3 regions of the Halalkalibacter lacteus genome follow, and region 2 is predicted to be linked to each of the others. Evidence: riboswitches for the same ligand, from Rfam matches in the RefSeq annotation. Region 2 holds a riboswitch; each other region holds the start of a gene.

Region 1 (5,887 bases), on a different contig from region 2:
AGAACATGGAAAGGTAATATTAGCTGTTAGGCAATATGACGAAGGTTATAGATTTGACGTCATTGATACGGGGTCAGGCATACCTGAAGGGGATCTACCGTATGTATTTGAACGATTTTATAAAGCTGATAAAGCACGTACAAGGGGACGTGGAGGAACTGGATTAGGTCTTGCGATTGCGAAGAATATTGTCGATTCGCATGGTGGGCATATTTCCGTGCACAGTAAAATGAATGAGGGAACAACTTTTTCCTTTTTTATCCCATGTATATTCAATAATTAAAACCTAACCCCGACAAGTGTTTGTCGGGGTTAGACCTTGTTAAGACAAGCTCGGTTCTTCTGTACATTAACTATTGATCAAATTATGATAGATTGCAATCCAGCGCTCTTTCGTTTTGATATCGGTCAAAGATAGATAATGAAACAATGTCTCTAAACTTTTTGCATCCATATTCTTGATAAAAGCATTCATTACTTTTTCATCACACGTATTTCGCAGGAAGCGGACAAGTTCATATCTCATTCTTAAACCATCTCCTTTTAGTTACTTAGTTGTTTTTCTGCAATTTTTGTTCGAGCAACTTTTGCAGCAGTGACCATATTTTTTAAGGCAGCAACGGTTTCTGTTTCACCACGGGTTTTTAGTCCGCAGTCTGGATTAACCCAGAAGAGGTTAGCTGGTAAGACGGAGAGGGCGCGTTCGATAATAGATAGCATCTCTTCATTCTTTGGAACTCGTGGGCTATGTATATCATAGACTCCGAGTCCAATGCCTTTGTCATAGACGGTTGTTTCAAATGCTTGAATCAATTCAGCATGACTTCTTGACGTCTCAATAGAAATAACGTCAGCATCTAATGCTTTTATCGCATTAATGATCTCGTTGAAATCGCTATAACACATATGAGTATGAACTTGTGTTGTATCTTTCACTGCTGAAGTACTCATGCGGAATGCTTCTATAGCCCATGTAAGATAGTTTTGATGTTTTTCTTCTTTTAGAGGTAAGCCCTCTCTAAGTGCAGGCTCATCTACTTGAATCATCGTAATTCCATTGGCTTCAAGCACTTGGACTTCTTTTAAGATGGCCTCTGCAATTTGAAAAGCGACTTCTTGATTCGAAATGTCATTTCGGACAAACGACCAATTTAAAATTGTTACAGGCCCAGTTACCATCCCTTTTACCGGTTTATTTGTTAGAGATTGTGCATAAGCTGTTTCTTTTAATGTCATCGGTTCTATGAATGATACATTTCCAAAGATGATAGGAGGCTTCACACAACGAGAACCATATGATTGAACCCAGCCATTTTTTGAAAACGTAAATCCTGCTAATTTTTCTCCAAAAAATTCAACCATATCATTTCTTTCAAACTCTCCGTGTACAAGGACATCAAGTGCCAACTCTTCTTGAATGTGAATCCATTTTTCAATAGCTGAGTAAATGTGTGATTCGTATGCTTCATTTGAAAGTTCACCTTTTCTCCACTTAAAACGCGTTTGACGAATTTCTTTTGTTTGTGGAAAGCTCCCTATTGTTGTTGTTGGCAGCAGTGGCAAATCCCATTTTTGTTGCTGTAGATGGTATCGATCTGAAAAAGATAAAGGTCGAGTCGTAGGTAGTAATGGGCGTTCCTGCTTCACTCGCCATTCTGATTTCTCCAAGGCTTCAAATGATTGCTTATATTTTAATAATGATTGCTTGTTTTGATCATTACAATCAACGGTTACATCTCTTAACAGGCATAATTCATCAAGTTTTTCTTTGCAAAATGCCAAAGCTTTTTTAATAATTGGCTCTAATTCTGTTTCATGTTCAAGACTGACTGGAACATGCAGCAAGCTAGTAGAAGGCTGCAATATTTGGTTTTCAATTGGAACATAAGCTGCCAGTTCAGTTAAAAAGCGATGATTCTCTTCTAGATTTGATTTCCAAATGTTTCGGCCGTCAATGATTCCTATACCAAGCAGTTTATCTTTAGGAAATCCATATTTCTTGATTGCTGTCACATTTTCATTTAAGCCACTGACAAAGTCTAACCCGATCCCTTTAACGGGTAGGTTTACCACCTCTTTATAATGAGAAACTGCTTCGAAATATGTTTGAATAATAATATCAAGATGTGGTACTTGTTTTGTAATTTCATTATAAAGGTTTGAGAATAGCGTCATTTCTTCAGTTGAAAGATCCATTACAAGATAAGGCTCATCGATTTGAACAATTGGAGCTCCAGCGTCAGCTAATTCAAGGAGTAATTGAATATAGACTTGCGCTAAGTTTTTCAACTGACTTTCAAATTTTTGTTCTTCGTATCCTTTTGATAGCTTTAAAAAGGTGAAAGGACCGATGATGACGGGTTTTCCAATGATGTTTAACTCATGTTTTGCTTCTAAAAATGCTTCAAGTGGTTTATTCCAAACCAAGGCAGGTTTCCGTTCTTCCAATTCAGGAACGATAAAGTGATAGTTTGTATCAAACCATTTTGTCATTTCGCAAGCAGGGGTATCCTTACTTCCCCGAGCCATTGAAAAATATGTTGATAGAGATACCGGACCATCTGAATAAGAAAAGCGATCTGGAACGAATCCAAACATCGTTGCCGTATCAAGTACATGATCGTAAAATGAAAAATCACCAACTGGAATAAGATCAACTTTTTTATCAATTTGTGTTTGTAAATAATGGAGTCGATACTTTTTCATTTGCTTATAAAAGGTTTTTTCTGAAATTGTTGAAGCCCAATAAGCTTCAAGTGTTTTCTTCCATTCGCGTTTCTCGCCAATGCGAGGATAGCCAAGATTACTAGTTTTAATTACGTTCAATGTCATAACCTCCAAATTTTTTTGTAACAAAAAAAGACATCATTACCAGAAAAAGGGTAACGATATCCATAGAATAATCAATGAAGTATTGTTAACACCTCCCTATCTCCCGTAGGTAAAGCAGTGTTGTTGAAATAGGCAGGTCTCCTGGCTTTAGTATCATCATTATCGTGGTCTTCCCGGCTTTTGCCAGTGACACAGGTCACGATAACTCCTCTATTACAGTGGCGGGACCGCTCCGGATTTACACCGAATTCCCTTTTAAACTTTAAATAAATATTTAAAGTACCAATTTCCAACATATGAGATTGTTTTAAACTCTAGCGTAGAGTGATGGGCTATGTCAATAGTTTTATTCTATTTTGAAAATTTCCCTTTGCCAATCTAGTAAGACGATGACCATTTTAAAAAAATACTGTCATAGATTTGTTTTTCATGTATACTGAAAAATACAAAAATGAAATAAAGACTATGAAATGTTTTCAAGATTATGCAGTATTTATTTAGAATTTCTATCTTGAATCATTTGTTTTTTAATGTGATTGAACACAAAATCAATTCTAAACAAATATAGTAGGGGGAACGTTATGAAGTTATATACACGTACAGGTGATGAGGGAAAGACAAGTGTTATAGGTGGGAGATTGGATAAAGATGATACAAGAGTGGTTGCTTATGGGACAACGGATGAACTTAATTCTTTTGTTGGCCAGGTCGTAGCTCAGTTAGATGATGCGATTTTTCCTGATATAAAGGAGGAACTTGTGAAAATTCAGCATGAACTGTTCGATTGTGGTGGTGATTTAGCTATGATGAAGGCATCTGAAAAACATCCGTATAAGGCAAAACAAGAGATGATTGATTTTCTCGAGGAGCGAATTGATGTCTACATTCAAGAAGCGCCAGAATTAGAGCGCTTTATCTTACCAGGTGGGTCTTTGCAAGCATCAACTCTTCATGTGTGCCGAACGGTTACAAGACGTGCGGAACGTTATGTGACAAGGCTACATCGTGAAGTTGATGAGACGAACCCAATTGTTTTAAAATATTTAAATCGTCTTTCCGATTATTTTTTTGCGATTGCACGAGTGGTAAACCATCGTCTAAAAGTGAAAGATGTGGAATATGAAAGAAGTGCGATCGTATTTAAAGGTGGAAAGCGAACGAAATAGATGATTAAGAAACCACGCAACTATATTGTGTGGTTTTTTTTTTTGAAATGAAATGTTTAAATTGTAGTCAACTAAGTAGCAGGTTTTTGGTATGGATTTTATTTGAAAAAAGCATGGATTGTCTGGAATGATTCAAATGTCTTTTCATATATTGATAAATGTGTGGGCTGTTTTGAGGGGGAAACAATATATGAAAAAGAGTTTGTTTTTTTGTGTTCTTTTTTTACTTGTTGCATGTAGTAACGATCTGTCAGCAGAAGAGTTGAAACCAGTTGCTGTTCACTCTTCTTATTTTCAAACGGAGACGAATTGGAAAGCACCTGTTTATTGGAAAGTTGATTTGAAAGATGAATTTAATGATTTAGTTCATGACATTCTTTTAAATGATTTTGGTTATTTTGTAGAGCAATCTCTGGATGAAGAGAAACTGAACCAATTAGCAAATGATTTGGCGAGTCAAATAGATACTCCGATGCAAAATCCACGGATTACTTCGGATGGAAACGTGATTCCGGGAAAAGTGCGAGTTGTTTTATCTGAGCAAGAGCTTGTTGACCAACTGCAAATACTTGAGGTGGGAACGAAGGAATTTGTTTTACCCGTCTATGTAACCGAACCTTCCGTTACGGAGGAAGATTTGATTGGAATTGATCAGAAGATTATTGGGGAATTTAAGACTTATTTTAATCCGGCTGTTACTGGTAGATCGGTAAATGTGAAATTATCAGCAGAGGCAATATCAGGTATCGTTCTTGGTCCGGGGGATTCATTTTCATTTAATCAAACTGTTGGAGAGCGGACAAGAGAACGAGGATATCAAGAAGCGAAAGAAATAGTGAATAAAGAATTTGTTATGGGAATCGGTGGGGGAATCTGCCAAACATCTTCAACACTATTTAATGCGGTTGATCAAGCAGGGTTAGAAATGGTTGAACGCTACACACATTCAAAAGAGGTTGGTTATGTACCTGCTGGAAGAGATGCGACCGTATCATGGGGAAGTCCGGATTTTCGATTTAGTAATCCTCATTCGTATCCAGTTTTACTTCAATCACAGGTAAATGTGGAGCGTGGAGAAATCAAAGTGTCAGTTCATACACATCAATAAGCATGGAACAAGAATGTAAGGCTTACCTTATTTTCTTGTTTTTTTATTTCTAGAAGTTGTTCAACTTTTTTTAAAACAACCTTCCAAGCAGACTATATTAAATATCCTTCGCATAATTCCATAGAAACCATTTCATACTAAAAAAAGACAAAGATTGGTTTGGAGGTGATTCTATTGATTGGTAGATGGTTAATGAAAAAAATGATTGATAATCGAAAAGAAACCTTAAGAGACGTCTTTCTACAGTTTCAACAGTCCACTGATTTCGTTATCTATACCTTTAAAACAGATGAACGAATGTTTAAGATCGCTTATTTTCAAACACTTATCGATACCGATCGTTTAAATCGTGACATTCTTCCATCCTTAACTAAGTCTGATTGCAAAACCTTAGAATCATTGCTTACTGAAGTATCAATACAAGATAAGGAAATCATTAAATCTCCAAAAGATTTGCGTGAGAAAGTATTGCAAGGGTTTGTAGCTGTTTACGAAGGAAAAGATCCATCAAAATGTGCAATTATAGAATCAAGTATGGATTCTGGTAGGGATGTATCACCTCCTGAAAATGAATTTAGTGTAGCTGGACCTCAAGAAGCTTTTATTGAATCAGTTGATACGAATATCAATCTCATTCGAAAACGATTGCCACTAGCTCAATTGCAAATCAAAGAAATGAAAATAGGGAAAATTACTCAGACGCGTGTGGCTGTTTTATATATAGATGGTCTCGTGGATAAAGACAATTTACATACAATCGAGCAGAGACTAGGTGATGTTG
Region 2 (5,887 bases):
TAATTTCAATATTATTAGCTTCAACAATTTCGCGGTATTCCTCTTGAGTAATAATCTCTTCGGCTAACATAGTAATGTATTTTCTTTTTCGACCCTTTATTATATTGACTTGCTTCTCGACTTTATCGAGTTGCTTTTGAAGGCTTTGCTTCGATTTCTTTGATTGAGCTTCTATCTGCTTAACGTATTGCTCTTGATAAATTTCTTTTACTAACTTTTGAATGTCAGTTAATACAGTATCTTTGAGTAAATCTTCTTTAATCGAATGACTACTGCATGCCTTTTTACCGTGCCGTGCATAATTGCCACATACATAATCCTTTCGGTTGCTCCGGTACCACATTCCTTTTCCGCAATCAGAGCAGAATAGAATATTTGTAAAAAGATGCTTCTTTGGTGCCGTTATAAACTTAGTACGAATTTTCAATTGCTGCTGGACAGCATTAAAAACATCGCGTGAGATTATCGCTTCATACGTATCTTTAACGATAATTTGATCTTCCTGTTCATCTTGTCTCCTTTTCTTACTTGTAACACTGACTGTAGTTGAACGATTTTGTACTAAGTCACCAACGTAATAAGGATTAGTGAGTATAAGCTTAAACGATTGTCAATTGCTGTTAATAATTCATAACAGTCACCTTGTTTACAAAAAAATTTAATTGCTTGCTACTTTCGTTTATTGTCATGATCATGCCTACTCAACCATGTAGCGATATCTTTTGCGTAATAGGTAACCATCATATCAGCCCCTGCACGCTTCATACTCAGCATACTTTCTAGAACAACTTCTTGTTCGTTAATCCATTCTTTTTCTGCCGCTGCTTTAATCATAGAATATTCTCCACTTACTTGATAGGCAATCAAGGGGACGGGAAATGTATTTCTCATATCACGTAGAATATCAAGATATGAAATTCCAGGTTTAATAATTAAAAAGTCTGCTCCTTCTTCAATATCAGCTTTAGCTTCTCGAAAGGCTTCAAGTCGATTAGCGGGATCCATTTGATACGTTCTTCGATCACCAAATTGAGGGGAACTATTTGCTGCGTCACGAAATGGTCCGTAAAAACTAGATGCATATTTTACCCCATAGGACATAATTGGAATATCATGATAACCATTTTCATCCAAAGTATTTCGAATTACAGATACAAATCCATCCATCATACTAGAAGGTGCAACGACATCTGCTCCTGCTTTTACTTGAGATAATGCAACTTTGGCATGAATTTCGAGGGAGAAGTCATTTAGAATTTTTCCGTTTTGTGGAATTCCACAATGTCCTTCTGATTGATAATGACAAATACAAGTATCGGTTATGACAAGTAGGTTTTTATCAATACTTTTTATTTTTTTGATTGCTTGTTGAACAATTCCATTCTCATCATAAGCTGAGGTAGCATGTTGGTCTTTATATTGTGGAATTCCAAATAATAAAATTGCTTTGATATTTAGCAATTTTATTATTTCAATTTCTTCATCGAGATAGTCCAATGATAGTTGATAGACACCTGGCATGGAAGGAACTTCTTTTTTTATTTCTTTACCCTCATGTACGAATAGAGGATAAATGAGGTCATCTACTGTTAATGTTGTCTCCCTAACTAAATCCCGCATAGTCCCAGATGAGCGTAGACGTCGATGTCGTTTAAAATTAATAGAGTTCATTTCTTTGCACCACATTTCAAAAGAGTTATAATAAAGAGTTATAAATCGTAATTATTACGATTTGAATTATAAAGAAGTTTATGTAGAAATTCAATTCATAGAGTAAAGGATGTAGAGAAATGGATGTAAATACGTTTAGATTATTAGAATCAAAGATTAACTTAATTAAACAAGATAATAAAAAGATTGCACTAATTGGTCCTGTAAAAATGCCGCTTGATGTGCATGGTAAGATTTATACTTTTTCTTGGTTTACATGGATCAATATTGAAAATGATATTGAAAGTGTTAAGGAGTTATTAGATAGGATTAAAAGTGTGCCATTAGCACACCAACAACATTCCTCGGTTTTAACTTATGGTGAATTTTCTAATGCAGAAGATGCAAATGTTCGTTTTCATAGTATTTGTCATACAGGTGATGTGTTTGGGAGTAAACGTTGTGATTGCGGTGAACAATTTAAAGAAGCAAAAAGCATAATTACGGAGAAAGGTACAGGAGCTATATTTTACTTAGCTGACCAAGAGGGTAGAGGGATCGGCTTATTCAACAAAGCTATGGCCTATTTATTGCAAGAAAATGGTTTAGATACAGTAGAAGCAAATCTAGCTCTTGGCTTCGAAGACGATTTACGTATTTATGATGAAGCTGCAATTGTTTTGAAACATTTAAGAAAACTTCCTATATCCATTATTACAAATAATCCTGATAAGAGGAGCCAGCTTGAGAGTAAAGGTATCAAAATCAAAGAGCGTATCCCAGTGTGGTGCAGTACAAATTCTTATAATGAAAGGTATTTAACTACAAAAATAAATAAATCAGGGCATTTAGTTACTTAAGGAATAAAAATTGAGGGTCTAACTATTACACAGAATTAAAGAATAAGAGATTTCATATGATAGCTTTTCACTTGTTTCTCTTCAATACTACAATCTTATTTTAAATCATTTTCAAATGAATATGTTGTCTTTTTGCATTTTTATTCCATAATATGGAACGTATATCTCATATGAGAGTACGTTCCTTTTTAGTTTAGGTCCAGATTGTTGAATTTTTATGACTTTTAAGCTAGCATCAAATTATTTAAAAATCGTTTAAATTCTACTAATTTCGAGGTTTTAAAAATTTAATACGTTTAGGAATTTAAGGTGTCTAATTAGACTAAATAGGGAATCTGGTGAAAGTCCAGAACTGTCCCCGCAACTGTAAGTGTGGATGAAATGAGGTTACCACTGTATAAGTAGCTTAACGGTGCTTATGTGGGAAGGCTCCGAGTAAAAAGAAGCACGAGTCAGGAGACCTGCCTTTTTTTCCAAAAAGTTTCATTTCTTCGGGGAGGTGAGAAATTGAGATGGCAGGATTATATATAATAAAATCATAATTTTATGGTTACTAATACATTGCCGTTCTATGCTCTTTCTCTTTTCGGGAATGAGTTTTTTTTATTTATTATTGAAGGAATCCGTTCATTAGGTGCTCAGCAACGGTATATAATGATTCATTATATCATTCCTAATATGGTTGGTCCTATTATCGTGTTATTTACTGTCAGAATTGGCAGAACGATTTTATCCAGCAGCATTAAGCTTTTTAGGATTAGGCTTGCAGCCGTCAACTCCTGATTGGGGTTTCATGATTAATGATGCACGTCCTTATTTTCGAAGTTATCCTCATTTAATTCTTTTGCCTGGAATGTGTATTATTGCTGTTACATTGGCAATGCATTACGTGATTACTTTGACGTTCGGACTGAACCACTAAGAAGAAATATATAAGAAAGGGGATACATATGTCAGAAGCTATTAAAATCGATAATGTATACGTCTCCTTTCAAACAAGAGAAGGTAGAGTAAAAGCGGTCGATGGTGTATCACTAAATGTAACGAAAAATAAAATTATAGGAATTATTGGTGAAACGGGGAGCGGAAAGTCGATTTTAGGTCTATCAATTTTAGGTCTTCTTCCTCAAAACGCAAACGTATCTGGAAATATATATTATAAAGATAAAGATTTGCTGGAATTTTCTGAGAGACAATTTCGTAGGATAAGAGGGAGAGAAATAGGCCTTATACCGCAAAACCCTACTACATCATTGAATCCAGTGCTAAAAATCGGTTCACAAATTAAAGATTCTGTTTATTTACACCATAAATATCAAAGAAACGAGCAACATTCATATATTATAAATCTACTTTCTAAATTAAAGTTGCCACAACCAAAGGAAATCGTTAATAGATGTCCATTTCAAATAAGTGGTGGAATGAAACAACGTGTGTTAGCTGCTATCGGTTTATCTGGAAAGCCACATTTTATCATTGCTGATGAGCCTACAAAAGGTCTTGATGCAGTTTTGCGAGGTGAAGTTGTTTCTTTATTTCGAAACATTGTTAGTGATACTGGAGTTGGCTTACTATTAATTACTCATGATTTAAAAGTGGCGATTTTCTAGGTTTAAAAAAGCATAAGGCAGTAGATAAAGTTAGTTTTAAAGTAGAGGAAGGTGAGACATTAGGAATTGTTGGTGAAAGTGGATGTGGAAAATCAACATTGTCTCGACTGTTACTGAAATTGATACCCATCGATGAAGGGGAAATTTTTTACCAAGGTGAAGAGATTACGAACTATAATGAAAAACAAATGCGCCCTTTACGAAAGCAAACTCAATTGATATTTCAACACCCAGATTCAATTCTCCACCCCCGTATGACTATTTTTTCAAGTTTAATGGAACCATACATGCTTTACAAATTAGATACAAAGGAAAATGCAGAAATACAAGTCCCTCTCAAGGGGCTTTTTTATTTTAACGGAGATAAAAGTAAATATGATGTAGTTGTTCATATTGTCGAACTATCTTCAATCATTGTTAAATTACTTTGATTACAAATCTAGTATAACAGTCTAAAATAATAGATAATTGGAAAGTATGAATAGTATTTCCTTTAACGTTTAAGTGGAGGTAACCTTATGATCGATCAATTAACAAAGGATGACATAAAAGATATATTTACGAATGCTGTCTACCGTCGTGGGCTTGGTTACTATCGTGAAGGTCGTGTTAGTGATTTATATCATGATCCCGTGAGAAATATTTGGGCAGCAAAAGTAAGAGGGTCAAAGTCCTATCATGTAACAATTGAGGAAGATGAGATTGGTATTTCTTCAAAATGTAACTGTCCTGCATATGATCAATACTGGGAACCCTGCAAACATATTGCAGCGGTAATGCTGAAAATTTATGAAAGTAACCAAGGGAGAACGATTATAACAAGTTCTTCTCAAATTCATAACCAAAGTTTACTTGATAGGAAACGAAAACATCAGGACAATTTTCAACTGCGTCAACAGGAACTAGAAAGACAAAGGGAAGAAAGACAAGCCATCTATGTAAAGCAGCTTACTAATCAGTTTATTCAAACCATTTCTAGTTTTTCGCATGGGAGAATGGAACAGGATACAGGGATCATAAAGTCTCCTTTACTAGTAGAATGGATTATTAAATTAAATAAGACGTATTACTCATCAAAACAATTTTTATCATTGGAAATGAAGGTAGGCCAAAAGCGAACCTATGTTGTGAAGAATATAAAGGAATTTCTCAAGGTAATTAAAAATCAGGTGCAGTATCCTTTCACAAAAAACTTCACCTATGATCCAACAGAACAAGAGTTTACGGAGGAAGATCAAGAGGTTATTAATCTTTTGCAGGATGCAATAAAATACGGGGAAATCTACCAGGAACTCCAAGCTAGTTTTTATCGAAGCTCAGGATCATCGGATGAACGAGCGCTTAGTATCCCCCCGATGATTACGGATGAGCTTCTGACAAAGCTTGAAAACAGATCGATTCGCTTGGAGGTTGGTGGTGAAGCTTTTAATCAAATCAACATCTATCAATCTGAACTGCCCTTTTCTATTCAATTAGATAAAGGAAGAGTAGATGAATTTCAATTGGATTTAACAGAGCTGCTTACTTTTAAATATTTGGACTTATACGGATATATCATTTTAAATAATAATTTTTATAAAATATCAGATGAACAGCAATTACTTATTAAGGAACTGAAGAAATTAATTGACAAGTCCAATAGCCCTTTACTGCCAATTACTAATGACCAAATTGAACCGTTTATCTCTCAAGTTGTGCCGAAAATTGACAAGATCGGTAAAGTGGAAATTACTGAAAGTGTTTCAAACAAAATTGTGAAATTTCCTC
Region 3 (5,887 bases), on a different contig from region 2:
TTTGCCCCTAAAAACAAATCAAACTTTCCTTTCCGAAATATAATACCGATATCGTCATTAACCGCTCCATAACAAGCCATGCCACAGCCATTGAATCCAACCTTCAACTCTTTTGGTAGTTCAAGACCACTTAAGTTTTGATGTAATTCTTCTGCATATGGAATTGAATCCTTTTTTTCACCGTCACAGAAATCACACGCTTTTAATTGAAAAACATCACCAAGAGGTTCAAGGATAAACCCGGCGCTTTTTAATTTCTCCGTAATGATCTCTGGAGTAGCTGTAGGAATTCGAAGATGAATTTGATGGTGCGGCGTATATTCCATCGTTCCTTCGTCACCAACAACTTCAGCAAGAGCCAACATTTGTTTCGGAGTGAATTGCTTGTTAGCAACACCCGTACTAACAGCCAGTTCAAAAATAGAGACAACAGGGTTATTTACGGTCTTCGTTTCTTGTATTTGACTGGACATACCTTTTACTTTACTAAGCGCCTCTTGGGCAAGTTCTAGAGACGTCTTCTTAGGAACAACCGTTTCAACTGCTGTGGCAGCCGTTTGATCCTTTGCGAGGTCCATATCATTTTTTCCTTCGTGCAACGCCCAAGGTTCATTTTCGTGTCGTAATCGTTCATGCGGCTTTAATCGCTGTTCCGTTGTATGTAACGTATACTTCCGTTGATACCCCCTTGGTGTGATCATTTTATTATCATAGAGAACGGTAGATGAATTTCCGATAACAACCGTCGTTAACATCCCAATATCATAGTTCAGCATGTTTTCAAGGTCTGTAATGACAATATGTTCGCGCTCACGATAAGCACTTTTCACAAGACCAACTGGTGTTTTCGGTGAACGATACTCAAGTAGAATTCTTTGAGCCTCTTGAATCTGTCTCGTTCTCCGACCACTTTTTGGATTATATAAACTAATAACAAAGTCAGCTTGTGCGGCTGCTTCAATTCGTTTTGCAATAAGATCCCATGGAGTTAAGTGGTCACTTAAACTAATCGTACATGCATCGTGCATAATCGGTGCTCCTAGTAAGGATGCGCACGAGTTACTGGCAGATACACCTGGAATCACCTCGACACTTACCCCAGTTGCTTCTGTCCAGCCTTGTTCCATTAACACCTCATAAACCAGTCCTGCCATCCCATAAACACCAGCATCACCACTTGAAATAACAGCAACTGTTTTCCCTTCTTCAGCGAGACGAACGGCCGCCTGCGCACGACTCACCTCTTCAGACATACCCGTACTAATAATTTCTTGATTCGTTAATAAATCTTGTACCAAATCAACGTATGTTTTATAGCCAATGATGTAATCACTTTCTTGGATTGCTGTTTGTGCCCTGTTCGTCATATGATCAAAACTACCAGGTCCAAAGCCGATAACAAGTAATTTTCCAAGCATTATGCATACCTCCTTTTATAAGATGTTGTTCAAAAGGGTTGGTTTTTACCTTTTTGAACAACATCGAAGCAATGAGCGTAGTCGCTGTATATGGTGAGAGAAGTATCTCTCACCTTAAGCATGCTATGAGTGAGTTTCTCCATAGCATGCGCACAGCGAGCGGAGCCATTGCATCACCTTTTTGAATCCACACTCTTAGCTCAATAAACAAGAACAACCTATACCTTTGTCTTTGCCACTTTCGAAACGCCCTTAATTCTAGCAGTCGTATTCTTAGCTAGCATTTCACTATTTTCAAAGTCATAAATTAAAAATTCTTGTAAGTCAACTGACGGATCTAGATGGCTTTTAATAATAGAACGCCCGATTTCTGTTGAAGTAGCTGAGTACCAATTTCCCTCAGGGTAAACAATAACAACACACGCATCCTTACAACGACCATTACATCTTGTCCGCGATGTATGAATTTGCTGATCTAATTCAAGGTTCTTTATTTCTTCTCGAATAGCTATAGTAATTTCTTCCCCATCCTTCCTCATACAGCTAGATCCATTACAAATCAGAACATGTTTTTTTGTACCCGTTAAATTCCAAGTAGTCATAATCTATTCCTCCTTATTTACTTCCAGAATTTATTGATGAAAGTTGAAAATAAAAATACACCTCTATCAATAGATAGAGGTGCAGATAAATGGCATACAAGTTTACGTAGCATCTATTCTACATTTCTCTACCTATGACCCGTAGGTATTGAAGCAATTTCAAACAAAGGCAGGTTTCCTGACTTAGGTTCATCATTTCAATGCGTCTTCCCGATATACTCAGTGACTTTATACAATGAAATTCCCCATTACAGTGGCGGGACCGTGACGGATTTACACCGTGCTTCCCTTTTAAACATAACCAGTGGTTATGCACCTTTGTTTGGATTCTTAACTTAAATTATAGTTCTGGCTTTCTATTACATTTACAGTAGCGTGGATACGGCTTTTCCTCTTTTAAATAAAAATGCACCTCTATCTATAGATAGAGGTGCAAAATAAATGGCATACAAACATAAGTAGCATCTATTCTACACTTCTCTACCTATGACCCGTAGGTATTGAAGCAATTTCAAACAAAGGCAGGTCTCCTGACTTAGGTTCATCATTTCATTGCGTCTTCCCGATATACTCAGTGACTTTATACAATGAAATTCCCCATTACAGTGGCGGGACCGTGACGGATTTGCACCGTACTTCCCTTTTAAGCATAACTAGAGCTATGCACCTTTGTTATTGCATTTTTTTAAAATCATTTTTCTAAATGGTTTTATAAATTATTTCGATATATACAGTAGCAGGACATTAGACTGTAACTGTATTCCCTGCTACCTAAATAAAAAGAGTAGTTTATATTCACTGTCTATTAAACTACTCTTCAGTATATTTAGCAAGTATATATTTTGTACAAGTACTAAAAAAAACCTTTTATTTCATAAAATAAATCCTTCTATTTACAAAGTGACAAAAGAAAGATAAAATTTAAATCGTAACAATTACTATTTAAAACCACGTGTAAATGGAATTTTCACTTACATTAATATTTATACATGATCGCATGTGTAAGAGTTTAAAAGGAGGATTTATTTAATGAAAAAAGTACCTGTTACTGTACTAAGTGGTTATTTAGGTTCCGGTAAAACCACTTTATTAAACCACATCTTAACGAATCGTGAAGGGTTGAAAGTCGCTGTTATCGTAAATGATATGAGTGAAGTGAACATTGATGCTAAGCTTGTTAAAGACAATGGATTTTCGAGAACGGAGGAAAAACTAGTAGAGCTTCAAAATGGCTGTATTTGCTGTACTCTTCGTGAGGACTTAATGCAAGAAGTCGAGCGAATAGTTGATGCAGGAGATATCGATTATATCGTGATTGAATCGTCGGGCATTAGTGAGCCTGTACCAGTCGCCCAAACATTTACGTATATTGATGAAGAAATTGGTGTAGATTTAACGAAAAAGTGTAAGCTAGACACAATGGTGACCGTTGTTGATGCGAATCGTTTTTGGGATGATTATGCATCAGGTGAATCATTACTTGATCGTAAAGAAGGTACAGATGAATCTGATACGCGTGAAATTTCAGACCTTCTCGTTGATCAGATTGAATTTGCCGATGTGATTATTCTTAATAAAGTTGAAATGTTACAAGAAGTTGATAAAAATGAATTACTGAACTTCATGAGGAAATTAAATGCAGACGCAAATATTATTCCTACATCATTCTCTAAGGTAGAATTGTCTTCTATTTTACATACAGGCAAATTCGACTTTGATAAAGTGAGTCAGTCTGCTGGATGGATTAAGGAATTAAATGAAGAGCACAAACCAGAAACGGAGGAATACGGTGTCTCTTCATTTGTTTATCGAAGTAGAAAACCATTTCACCCAGAGCGTCTAATGAACTGGCTGGAAAATTGGCCTGTTGATGTTGTACGAGCGAAAGGGTTCATTTGGGTCGCTTCCAGAAATCAGATGGCTGGATTGATTTCACAGTCAGGGTCTATCGTTACCATTCAAGGTGCCGGAGAGTGGGTTGCAGCGTATTCTGAAGAAGAAAGACAGAAAGCACTCCTTGAGGAGCCTGAGCTACAAGCAAAATGGGACCCAGAATTCGGTGATCGAATGACAGAATTAGTCCTAATCGGTATTGATATGAATCATGAACAAGTTAGAGGTTCCCTTGATCAATGTGTATTAACAGATAGTGAGATGACTTCAGATTGGACTAAGATTCCCGATCCACTTCCACAATATGTTGAAGCTTAAAAAAAATCGTATAAATCTTTTATGTGAATGTTGAAAAAAGGCTGTTGATATCAATTGATCTCAACAGCCTTACTGTTTATAGATTTCTATAAAAGAATTATAACTTTTTTGAAACTTTCTTTACTATTTCCCTGTCTTTTTCAACACCTTTCATCGTTCCTTCACTTAGTTCAAAGCATCTCCCATTAAATGAATGACTTACTTTGTCTTCTAGCCTATTTCCTGTCATTAGCGATTCAACAAATCGTGGAGCATCCTCACTAGACATTTCCTTATACCAGTGACCATCGGGGTAAGTAATCAAAACACATTTATCTTGACAGCGTCCATTACAAAGCGTTCTTGACGTATGGATCATAGGATCTAAACCTTTAGCACTTATCTCATTTCTAATAGATTGAGTTAATGCTTCTGCTCCTGCTCTATTGCAACTACTTCCATTACATATAAGAATGTGATGTTGTGTGTCCGTTAAATTCCATGTAGCCATTCCTTCAGCTCCTTTTTTACTTAGAGTTTAACAACACGATAATAGATATCATTACGATTTATTTTCTGCAAATATATATCAATCTAGGTGAACTATGATCATATTTTCTCGCATCATAGTTACCAAATAAATGCATGACTTTTAAATTATTATTCTCTAGCATTTCTCTAATCTTATCCTCTGAATACAGTTTCACTCGTTCTTCATAATTACGATTTGAATAGTTATCTTTTACGACTATTCGTTTAATAACGGTGTCGTTGTCAATCTTTCTATACTGGTAGATGGATGTTTGATCAAATGTTTGTTGTGAAAAGGGAACTAAATTTTTTCTTAAAAATGCTGGATTTAAATAATCAAACAAAAAATATCCACCTTCCTTTAAAGAAGAATGTACTCGTGTAAAAACACGTTCATTATCTTTATCCTTATCAAAGTAGCCAAAGCTCGTAAAGAGATTAGCGACAATATCAAATTCATTTTTAAATGTTACGTCTCTCATATCAGATCTTATGTATGTTATGTTTAATGTATGTGACTGCCTCTTTGCTTCTTCTATTAGGGTATTAGATAAATCTACCCCTGTAACGTTCATTCCTCTATCAGCAAACCAGCGGCTATGCCTTCCAGCACCACAACAAAGGTCAAGCACTTTCTGATTTTTCCGGTATGGAATAAAATTCATTAGATTGCTTAACTCTGAATTTGCATTTTCTTCACTGCGATGTTTATAAATCATTAAATAGTCTTGTTGAAAGTGATCTTCATACCAACGCCCCATAAATATTCTCTCCCTTTCACAAATAAAAGTACCTAAATGTTAGATTGTCGAGAATGTTCATTATACAAATGAACGGTTTCTCTTTTTATTATAAATAGTTCATGTTAGAGAAAGAACTTTCCTTAACAAAGACCGCAATACCTCTTACTTTACTAAGTTGAGTGCAATTGAACAATCTTTTCAGCTCCTCTTCGAGCTCCCGATATATTTCGTGAAACGGGTCCAATAACTAGTTCGGCAAGTGCTCCTATGACATACAAGTTCTGCCCCCATTCTAAGGAATTTTCAGAAACAATCGGATAACCACATGTTGCACAACGTAAACCTTCACTCTCTATCGTTGAGGTTAACCAATCGAATCCCGGTGGAGTAGCATGAAATCCGG

What was found. A riboswitch is a leader RNA that binds a small molecule or an ion and turns the genes downstream of it on or off. The one in region 2 is predicted to bind cobalamin.
Region 1: another riboswitch for cobalamin. It lies ahead of metE (5-methyltetrahydropteroyltriglutamate--homocysteine S-methyltransferase); the one in region 2 lies ahead of SAZ04_RS04620 (hypothetical protein).
Region 3: another riboswitch for cobalamin. It lies ahead of SAZ04_RS02410 ((2Fe-2S) ferredoxin domain-containing protein); the one in region 2 lies ahead of SAZ04_RS04620 (hypothetical protein).

What each region holds. Positions count from the first base shown of each region.
Region 1 covers NZ_JAWRVL010000026.1:5,932-11,818, reverse strand. Annotated here, with positions in the region: gene SAZ04_RS16755 (ATP-binding protein) at 1-283, shown strand, start outside; gene SAZ04_RS16750 (hypothetical protein) at 350-526, opposite strand; gene metE (5-methyltetrahydropteroyltriglutamate--homocysteine S-methyltransferase) at 544-2,832, opposite strand; cobalamin riboswitch at 2,947-3,134, opposite strand; gene SAZ04_RS16740 (cob(I)yrinic acid a,c-diamide adenosyltransferase) at 3,414-3,998, shown strand; gene SAZ04_RS16735 (VanW family protein) at 4,189-5,106, shown strand; gene SAZ04_RS16730 (spore germination protein) at 5,281-5,887, shown strand, end outside.
Region 2 covers NZ_JAWRVL010000004.1:135,200-141,086, reverse strand. Annotated here, with positions in the region: gene SAZ04_RS04635 (recombinase zinc beta ribbon domain-containing protein) at 1-595, opposite strand, end outside; gene hemB (porphobilinogen synthase) at 670-1,671, opposite strand; gene SAZ04_RS04625 (GTP cyclohydrolase II) at 1,791-2,510, shown strand; cobalamin riboswitch at 2,801-2,993, shown strand; gene SAZ04_RS04620 (hypothetical protein) at 3,226-3,432, shown strand; gene SAZ04_RS04615 (ABC transporter ATP-binding protein) at 3,461-4,120, shown strand; partial or broken gene SAZ04_RS23340 (ATP-binding cassette domain-containing protein) at 4,156-4,551, shown strand; gene SAZ04_RS04610 (DEAD/DEAH box helicase) at 4,639-5,887, shown strand, end outside.
Region 3 covers NZ_JAWRVL010000002.1:196,397-202,283, reverse strand. Annotated here, with positions in the region: gene cobJ (precorrin-3B C(17)-methyltransferase) at 1-1,418, opposite strand, end outside; gene SAZ04_RS02410 ((2Fe-2S) ferredoxin domain-containing protein) at 1,637-2,020, opposite strand; cobalamin riboswitch at 2,172-2,355, opposite strand; cobalamin riboswitch at 2,524-2,706, opposite strand; gene SAZ04_RS02405 (GTP-binding protein) at 3,050-4,231, shown strand; gene SAZ04_RS02400 ((2Fe-2S) ferredoxin domain-containing protein) at 4,329-4,721, opposite strand; gene SAZ04_RS02395 (class I SAM-dependent methyltransferase) at 4,780-5,502, opposite strand; gene SAZ04_RS02390 (FAD/NAD(P)-binding protein) at 5,655-5,887, opposite strand, start outside.